Regions from separate parts of the Priestia sp. JNUCC 25 genome, predicted to be linked through region 1. Evidence: riboswitches for the same ligand, from Rfam matches in the RefSeq annotation. Region 1 holds a riboswitch; each other region holds the start of a gene.
What was found. A riboswitch is a leader RNA that binds a small molecule or an ion and turns the genes downstream of it on or off. The one in region 1 is predicted to bind S-adenosylmethionine.
Positions count from the first base shown of each region.

Region 2: linked by a shared signal. The riboswitch ahead of metK (methionine adenosyltransferase) and the one ahead of JNUCC25_RS19915 (hypothetical protein) in region 1 are both predicted to bind S-adenosylmethionine.
Region 3: linked by a shared signal. The riboswitch ahead of JNUCC25_RS19030 (BMP family lipoprotein) and the one ahead of JNUCC25_RS19915 (hypothetical protein) in region 1 are both predicted to bind S-adenosylmethionine.

Region 1 covers NZ_CM132211.1:3,778,630-3,781,909, reverse strand. Annotated here, with positions in the region: gene JNUCC25_RS19935 (glycosyltransferase family 2 protein) at 1-113, shown strand, start outside; gene JNUCC25_RS19930 (hypothetical protein) at 224-664, shown strand; gene JNUCC25_RS19925 (GNAT family N-acetyltransferase) at 748-1,194, shown strand; gene JNUCC25_RS19920 (hypothetical protein) at 1,207-1,503, opposite strand; SAM riboswitch class I at 1,625-1,726, shown strand; gene JNUCC25_RS19915 (hypothetical protein) at 1,796-2,134, shown strand; gene JNUCC25_RS19910 (DUF1540 domain-containing protein) at 2,235-2,393, shown strand; gene alaP (alanine permease AlaP) at 2,711-3,280, shown strand, end outside.
Region 2 covers NZ_CM132211.1:4,657,518-4,660,797, forward strand. Annotated here, with positions in the region: gene JNUCC25_RS24390 (glycosyltransferase family 4 protein) at 1-460, shown strand, start outside; gene metK (methionine adenosyltransferase) at 492-1,694, opposite strand; SAM riboswitch class I at 1,827-1,944, opposite strand; gene pckA (phosphoenolpyruvate carboxykinase (ATP)) at 2,319-3,280, shown strand, end outside.
Region 3 covers NZ_CM132211.1:3,618,162-3,621,441, reverse strand. Annotated here, with positions in the region: gene JNUCC25_RS19045 (GNAT family N-acetyltransferase) at 1-262, shown strand, start outside; gene JNUCC25_RS19040 (YjgB family protein) at 290-868, opposite strand; gene JNUCC25_RS19035 (hypothetical protein) at 1,293-1,451, opposite strand; SAM riboswitch class I at 1,782-1,888, shown strand; gene JNUCC25_RS19030 (BMP family lipoprotein) at 1,963-2,973, shown strand; gene JNUCC25_RS19025 (ABC transporter ATP-binding protein) at 3,056-3,280, shown strand, end outside.

The DNA.
Region 1 (3,280 bases):
AATACATTGGCAAGATTTTTAACGAAGTGAAACAGCGTCCTAAATATGCGATTGAAAGAGATTTATATACAAAACACTCATTAGACAAACAAAAAGATTTGCTTATGCATTAATTTAAGAAGCTTCTCCTAAATGGAGAGGCTTTTTTTTGTTAAAGCGTTTATCATAATTTTTAAGTGAACAGGAAATGCTACTACTAAAATTTCTAAGGAGATCAAAATCTATGAAAAGACTATTTTATACAGTCAGCACTTTTTGTTTTGTCTGGCTTGCTTTTGCAGCCATTCATGTCAGCGCTCTTTCGATTGAGAAGCTTCCAATGAAGAAATCATCTGAACAATGGTCGGTTGAACTGACAAAAGCGAGCATGACGGGAGATAATCAGCTAAAGTGGAAAAATAACGTCTATCATACATATGGATTAACCGTTGAAAACATTGGAAAAGACGTAGAGCGCGTGCAGGTCCAAGCTTTTCGGCACGAAGGAAAAAATAAGGCGAAATACAGCTTGTTTTCTCCTATTGAAAGGTCTAACTTAAGCAAAAGCGGTCAGCGTTTTCGCTATGCGAATTTTGCTGTTCCTGGAAAAGCGGCAAGCTTAGACATCATGATCAACTGGACGGACGAACAAGGTAATCATCAAGAGCATTTTGAATTTAAATAAAAGTCTTCGCCTAGGCGAAGACTTTTATTTTGCAGGAATTTATCCTCGCATGTAGAAAACGAACACGAAAGGAGAGATCGATAATGATTGCAAAAGCTACTGAAGAAGAATTACAGGAAATTCGGACGAAATCTGCTGATGCGCTGTTTGAAGGAACAATGAAGCAGTTTCATCCGTCAGCTGAACGCGTAAATGAACTAGTTGGTAGTGCCTTTGAAAAAGGCTGTTATTATTTAGTTTCAAGACAAGAAAATAAACTCGCAGGCTGGGTTCTTATCGGCCCATCTACCGACTTCTTTTCAAAAGAAGAAATTGGCTTTATCTACGAATTATATGTTGTACCGGAATACCGCGGGCAAGGTTTAGCCAAGCCGTTAATACAAAAAGCAATTGATGAATTGTCTATCAAAGGATACCCTGAAATCAGACTCAGCGTTCATGCTGGGAATTTTGCACAGCATGTGTATCGTGACCTTGGATTTGTAGATAAACAAATATCAATGACCTTACAGATGGTAAAACGTCCGTAACGTTGGTGAATATCAGCGAGTCCATAAAACATAAGATGTTATACACGCGATGAGGTTTGGCAGTGAAAGTAAAAGTAAATAAGTAGCCCAAACGGCTCCTTTATCTAGTACTTCAACGGCTCCTTCACCTGTATTATCTGAGGAAGGGGGATCTTCAAGCGCGTTCATAACTAAAGCTGCCGCAGCTAAAATAATTCCTCCGATGCTTCCCGTTGTTTTGACAATTGCAATATGGAAAGTAGATGAAAAAGCAATAGTAAGAAGCAGCAGCAAGCTTCCCAAAAAAGCAGATAACATATATCGTTTCATGTGCTCACCATCCTTTATGAAATCATACCATATTTTACTTCTTTTTTCTTTTTATTGAAAAGCTATTGACGTAACCTATAAAACATATTAGAATAGTCAGAAATAATTTAAAAACGAAATATTCTTATCTAGAGAGGTGGAGGGACTGGCCCTTTGAAGCCTCAGCAACCACAATTATTGAATGGTGCTAATTCCAGCATAGCCTAGCTCTGACAGATAAGAAGAGGAATCTTTTTCTATGATGAAATCCTCTTCTTAGGAAGAAACATTTCGTATAGAAAAGGTGAGGACATTGAACAGTAGACAAACAGCGTTAAGCACTGATGATTATTTAGATCTATACTTATTAGCCAAAGAAATAAAAGACGAAACGTGGCAGCAGGAAACTTTAGCGGCGCTAAAAACGCAGCAAAATCGTTCATTTGAAGAAAAACAATCCGCCCTAGTTCAAGAGATATGGGAAGATTTTAAACAGTTAAATGAAGATATTTCTTTTACGTATCGCTTGATTCAAAAAGAGCCAACTAACGAACAATTTCAGACTAAATTAAGGCACTTGAGAGAACGGCGGATCACGCTGAGCCGTGAGTTATATTTAGCTAAAAAACAGTATGTTGAACACACGCAATAAAAAGATCCGCTTGATAAACAAGCGGTTTTTTTGCGTGAAAATGTTAGAATCGTTATATTTCGGGTAGTAAATAGATAAGACAAGCAAAGGAGGGATAACAGTGGCCCAAGGTGTATTATGTGAAGTGAATGAGTGCATGTATTGGAAATCCGGAAATAAATGCAGTGCAGAGTCCATTTACGTTGTGAGTCCTGAAAGTAGTCACCATGTTTCTGAAACGGAAGAACCTGGCTGTAAAACTTTTGAACCCGCGAGATAAATGCTAGTTTTTATAAAAAAGCATAAAATGAACGATGCGCTGACGGAGTTGAGTCGGCGTTTTTCTATTTTTTTAAAATACTATTGCTTAAGTGCAATAATAAATACATATTAAAATAGCAGGGTCTATGTCTAATTGTGCGTTTAAACAAAATGATAAGATAATTTTTTTGTTTTTCGACAAAAGAAAAATGAGAGAAAGGTGATAGAATACAAATATACAGCCTAGCTGTCTTTTAGCACAAACTTATATGAAAGCGCTAACAAAAAAGGCTGTGTTCATCTCGTTTTGACAGATTGGAAAAAGGGGAGACGTTTATGCAGGGGAAAACTCAGGGGAAAGAATTGAAACGCGGGTTAGAAGAAAGACATGTGACGCTGATGTCCTTAGGAGCAGCCATAGGGGTAGGACTGTTTCTTGGATCTGCATCTGCTATTAAATTAGCAGGACCGGGAATATTATTGGCGTACGGATTTAGCGGAATGATTATGTTTTTTATTATGAGAGCACTTGGAGAAATGGCGATTCAAAAACCTGTTGCAGGTTCATTCAGTAAGTACGCACGCGACTACTTAGGGCCGCTTGCCGGTTATTTAACAGGTTGGAACTACTGGTTTTTATGGGTTGTAACATGTATGGCTGAAATTACAGCCGTTGGTATTTATATGGGGTATTGGTATCCGGATGTACCAAACTGGATTTGGGCGTTATCGGCGCTTGTTATCATGACAACGGTTAACTTCTTAGCTGTTAAGGCATATGGTGAACTGGAATTTTGGTTTGCACTTATTAAAATTTTAGCGATTGTATTAATGATTGCCGTTGGATTATTAATGATTGTGTTTGGAATCGGCAACGGCGGCGTTGCGACTGGTATCAAAAACTTG
Region 2 (3,280 bases), 880 kb from region 1:
TCAAATTCACTGGGTTATTGTGGGAGACGGCCCTTTAAAAGAACAAATGCAGCAGCAAGCATCTGAGCATATGACATTTACAGGCTTCCTTGAAGGTAAGCAACTTGCTCATATCTATTCATCATCTGATTTGTTTGTTTTTCCTTCAGAAACAGAAACCTTCGGAAATGTTGTACTGGAATCTCTTGCTTCTGGAACTCCTGTAGTGGCAGCAAATGCAGGAGGAGTTAAACAGATGGTTCAGCACGGGCGAAACGGCTACCTTTGCAAACCTCACTCCTTAGAAGAATTCAGTTCGGCTATTACAGATTTACTCGATGATTTGCATCAGCGTCTTCACTTTGGCCATGCAGCGAGACAATACGCTCTTACTCAATCATGGGACGCCATTTTTCAGCATTTGCTTTCAGAATATGAAAGTGTCGTAGAAAAATCTGCTGCAGGTATTCAATGGGCATAAAAAAATCTCCGTTTTCACGGAGATTTTTTTATTATTTAGCTAAAGCTTGAGTTTTTAATGCTTCCGCTTTGTCTGTGAACTCCCAAGGAAGCTCCACATCCGTACGACCAAAGTGGCCGTAAGCTGCTGTTTGCTTATAAATTGGGCGACGTAAATCAAGCATTTTAATGATGCCTGCTGGACGTAGGTCAAAGTTTTTGCGTACTACGTCTACTAGTACTTCTTCAGAAACTTTTCCTGTACCGAATGTATCAATTGAAATAGATACTGGTTGTGCAACACCAATTGCATATGCTAGTTGTACTTCACATTTATCAGCAAGATCAGCTGCTACAATGTTTTTCGCAACATAACGAGCTGCATAAGCTGCTGAACGGTCTACTTTTGTTGCGTCCTTACCAGAGAATGCACCGCCGCCGTGACGAGCATATCCGCCGTAAGTATCAACGATAATTTTACGACCAGTTAAACCAGCATCTCCTTGAGGACCGCCGATTACGAAACGTCCTGTTGGGTTAATGAAATACTTTGTATTTTCATCAATTAACTCGTTTGGAACAACTGGATTAATAACATATTCTTTTAAGTTACGTTGAATTTGCTCTAACGTTACTTCTGGGTGATGCTGGGTTGAAATAACAATTGTATCGATGCGAACAGGTTTGTTGTTTTCATCATATTCAACTGTTACTTGTGTTTTACCATCCGGGCGAAGGTAAGGAAGAATTTCTTCTTTACGTACTTCTGTTAGACGGCGAGCAAGTTTATGAGCTAATGAAATTGGAAGAGGCATTAATTCTTTTGTTTCGTTACATGCATAACCAAACATTAACCCTTGGTCTCCAGCTCCGATTGCTTCGATTTCTTCATCTGACATTTGACCTTCACGTGCTTCTAACGCTTGGTCTACACCAGCAGCGATATCAGCTGACTGCTCGTCGATAGATGTTAATACTGCACAAGTTTCAGCATCAAATCCGTATTTTGCACGAGTATAGCCAATTCCTTTAATTGTTTCACGAACTGTTTTAGGAATATCCACGTAAGTAGAAGTTGTAATTTCACCACTTACTAAAACTAAACCAGTTGTTACGCTTGTTTCACAAGCAACACGAGCATTTGGATCCTTTGCTAGGATAGCATCAAGAATTGAGTCAGAAATTTGGTCACAAATTTTATCGGGATGTCCCTCTGTAACAGATTCTGACGTGAACAGACGACGTTGTGTTGACATCAGTTTTCCTCCTTATAAATACGATACATTGTGATACGGTACTCATTCCCTTATTTTCACTACACGTTAAAAAATATAAAAAAACCTTTCCTTGTATCGAGGAAAGGTATCAAATTCTACATAAGCCTTTCACTCTTATCGATCAAGGTTGTGCCCTTGCATCAGGTTAGCACCTTATCGTCTACACAAAAAAATGACGATGGTTGCTGGGTTTCATAGGGCCTGTCCCTCCACCAGCTCGGGATAAGAGAGTATCCGTTCAAGGACATATAATACATGAAAAAGCGCTTCACTGTCAACAACATTCAAATGGAAATCATCTCTTTATGTTTGAATCTGTTTTAATGTAACATACTCAAATTCCGAAATAGTACATCTTATTAAGAATCATCACTAAGTTTAGTTAATAAGACAGATCAAAATGAGGCTTTCACTTAAAATAGCTTCACTTTTTTTGCTCCTATCACATATACATGTGTCTAAAATAGGTATAACGTACATTTTTTTATAATAAACAAACATTTTTAGTTAAATAGTATAGAATAATTAAATAAATGTGTTATACTAATTATAAATTTCAAACATTAATGAATAAATAATAGCTAAAAAAGGAAGGTAGTGCACATGAGTACTGTTGATATGTCTATCGAATTAAATGGTTTGCTTCAATTAAAAACAACAAAACACCAATTATCTGTTCCACAACTTGTTGAAAAAATTCTAGCTCGACGCGAAGGAACGCTGACTTCTACAGGTGCTGTGTCAGTCGAAACCGGAAAATATACAGGTCGCTCTCCTTTAGATAAATTTATTGTAAGCGATGCTGTGTCTTCAAAAACGGTTGAATGGGGACCTGTCAATCAGCCAATTTCTGCTCAGCGATTCGATGCGCTATACAAAAAAGTCTTAACCCACTTAAAGAAGCAGGATGAACTTTTTGTTTTTAATGGATATGCTGGAGCTGATAAAAAGTATCAGTTACCAATTCAAGTAGTTAATGAATTTGCATGGCATAACCTATTCGCTCAGCAGTTATTCATTCGCCCTTCAGCCGAACAAAAAACAAATGATGATGTGAAGCCGTTTACAATTGTAGCAGCTCCAACGTTCAAAGCTGATCCTGAAACAGACGGGACGAATTCTGAAACCTTCATTATTCTTTCGTTAGAGCGACGCATCGTGCTAATTGGAGGAACTGAATACGCTGGTGAAATGAAAAAATCTATTTTCTCAGTGATGAACTTCTTGCTTCCTCAAAACAATATTCTATCCATGCACTGTTCTGCTAACGTAGGAGAAGAAGGTGACGTTGCATTATTCTTTGGTTTATCTGGAACGGGTAAAACAACGCTTTCTGCTGATGCAAACCGTCGTTTAATCGGAGATGACGAGCACGGTTGGTCAAGCTCTGGTGTATTTAATATTGAAGGAGGATGCTACGCGAAGTGCATTCAGCTTTCCGAAGAAAAAGAACCGCAAATTTTCAATGCAATTCGCTTCGGCGCCGTACTGGAAAATGTAGTGTTAAATCAAAATACGAAAGTAGCAGATTACAATGATAATAGTTTAACAGAGAATACTCGTGC
Region 3 (3,280 bases), 160 kb from region 1:
GTGTGTGTCGATTGCCAATGCTACGCGTCCAACGGCCCATAACGTTACAATTAACTTTGTGTACACACCTCAAAAAGAACGTAAAAAAGGCTATGCCTCAAGCTGTGTATCCGCGCTTTCTCAGCTTATGCTAGATGAAGGGTTTCAAACAACAAGCCTATACACAGATATGACAAACCCTACGTCTAACAAGATTTATATGGAGATTGGGTATGAACACGTAGCCGATTCAGCACTGGTTTTATTTCATGAAAAAAAGTAGCAGGCTGTCTGCTACTTTTTCTATTACTTAAGGCTTTTCAACTAAGTTTACGTGATTTAACGTTTTGCTATCATCAAAAATAAATTCAAGATCATAGGCGCCGGCATGATACGTGTACTTCGTTTGAGTCGTACCATCACCTTTTACTTTGCTTGTAAAGTTCGGCTGACCTAATTCTTTCTTTAAGTTAGCTTGCGTGATGGACCCTAGATTTGTTTGACGCTCTACATTTGTACCAAAATAGCGGATTTCGTTAATGACATTATTTTGGTCATAGCCAAATGCATATCCAGGGTGACCCATTTCCGCATGATAGTAGTCAAAGTTATTTGATGAACCTTCAGGCGGAGGACCGAACTGATCTCGAACATCTTGACGCAGGCTTTTGCCAATTTTTAAGTCTGCTGTTAAGCGCGGCACTTCGCCTTGCACCGCCGCATTATAAATTTCGTTAATGTTTTTTACAGCTGTTTGATTTTGACTGCTTGTTTCTTGAGATGTAGCTGCGTGTGCTGGGGTATCAAGCTGAGCCACAGGAGCAAATCCAAACGCAGCAATTCCTGTAATCGTTGCAGCGGCAGCTACTTTTGAAAAACGTTGTTTCATTTTCACAATCGTTTCCTCCTTTATTTATATCGATTTAGCAACTCCGACCTACCTAAAGAGCAGGTAGGTCGGAGTTGCTAGACCTAAGCGTCTGCCGCCCCCCTTGCGGGGTAGGCAGCATCCGCCTAGGTGAACCTTTGTGGGAGTAGTCAAGGAGTCTTGGTTGAGTTGGTAACTGATATATATAATGTAACACGCCTTTCAGAATATAAACGTCAGGTAAGGTGAAAAGCAAAAAACGATTCATTTATCATAGGTGAAAAGATTGGTTTCTATTCCTTTATTAGGTAAAAAACGTAGTATAGGGACAATCCTAATTCATTATAAAACATTAGATATTAACCGAGATTACTATATACTAAAGCAGCCAAAAGAAAACACCACTTTACTAATAAACTTTACTAATAAAAGATGGTGCTTTATCTTATCTTAATTTCGCTCTTGCTATACCTGTTACTACCATACTACTAATAAAAATAACTACGATTCCAATATTGGTCGGGGTATCAAAAAAGATTTTTGAAACCGCCAAAGCGATAATGAGTCCAATAGCTACTCCAGATAATTCTTTCATCAATTTCAACGTTAACACCTCTTAAAAAATATCGCTCAGGAAAAGTCTAACATTCTTGGTAAAGTTATTTCAATTGATAGTGGATTAACAAAAGACATGTAATAAAAGTGCTCTGATCCAAATGACTCTTCTAGAAGACTAGCAGACTTACCGTAAGCGCTTTGCTAGGAAGCATACAATAATTAATTTAGAAGAGGAATTGACCTGTATTTTAGTAGACTAAAACCGTATAATCCTATCTGTTTTTAAAGTTTTTTTATGAAAAAGAAAAATAATATTGACAATTATTAAAAAACTATTAATATTGACTATATTACATAAAACAAATAGCTATTGTTTTCCTTATCAAGAGAGGTGGAGGGACTGGCCCTGTGAAACCCGGCAACCGCTGTCTATGACAGAATGGTGCCAAATCCTTAAGAACAGTATGTTCTTGAAGATGAGGAAGAGACGTTTGGTTAACGAGCTCTTCCTTTATATAAAGGAAGAGCTTTTTTATATTATGGGGGGAGTAAGTCAAATGAAGAGATTTCTTGTTTTAGCAGTTGCGCTTGTACTACTCGTAACTGGCTGTCAGTCAAAAAGCACAAAAAGCAGTGGAAGCGAAGAGAAAGGAAAGAAGCGAATAGCTCTTGTTTTACCTGAAAAGATTGGAGTTAACCCGTTTTTTCAACAAATGGATGATGGAGCAAAACGCGCTGGGAAGAAGTATAACATTGATGTAAAAACAATTGAGTCTACGGATCAAGCAGCCATTGAAAGTAACTTGCGTGCTGCCGTAGCAGAAAACTATGACTTGATTATTACATCTTCTTTTGAATCCGAAGATGCGTTGAAAAAAGTAGCTCAAGAAAACCCGCAGCGTCAATTTGCGATTATTGATACAGTGGTCGATTTACCAAATGTAAGAAGCGTTGTATTCCGTGAACAAGAAGCTTCATATTTATTAGGAGCAGCGGCAGGATTGGTTACAAAAACGAATAAAGTAGGAATGGTTGCAGCTGATGATATTCCATTATTAAAAAAATGGACCGTAAGTTTTAAAGAAGGATTACAATCAACAAATCCAAAAGCAGACTTTCTAGTAAACTATGTTGGAAGTTTCTCCGATCCAGCTAAAGCAAAAGAACTTGCTATTTTACAGGCTTCAAAAGGAGCTGACTTTATCGCCGGAGCTTCAGCGGTAGGCGACTTGGGTGTATTTGAAGCAGCAAAAGAAAAGGGTTTTTATACGGCAGGCCAAGATATTGACCGTACGGAAGTAGATCCTGAGCATATCGTTTTATCGCAGTTGAAAGGATCTGATGCGGCTGCTTATGAAACGGTAGAAGCACTCGCAAATGACAAATTTAAATCCGGTGTAGTGACATACGGCTTAAAAGAAAAAGGTGTTGGGTTAACGTATGTGACTCAAGACAGCAAGACGCCTCTTAATGACTTTGTAGGGCAAGATGTAATTGATCAATTAAAAGAAATTAAAGATTCGATTATTGATGGAAAAACAGTGGTAAAAGATCCGTTAGCAAAGTGAGTTGAAAAGAGAAGTCGAGTAAGGCTGGCTTCTCTTTCTTATTTTTGAAAAAATCCTAATGGGGAAAGGAGCAATGAATAGAATGAGTGAGCTGCTGCAGTTAACGAATTTGACGAAGAAATACGGTTCATTTTTAGCAAATAATAACGTGTCCTTTAAACTGAAAAAAGGCGAGGTCCACGCGCTGGTTGGAGAAAATGGCGCTGGAAAAACAACGTTGATGAGGATGCTTTACGGAATGGAAAAGCCGAGTTCAGGAAATATTCAGCTACATGGGAAAACCGTCTCGTTTTCATCTCCTGCAGAT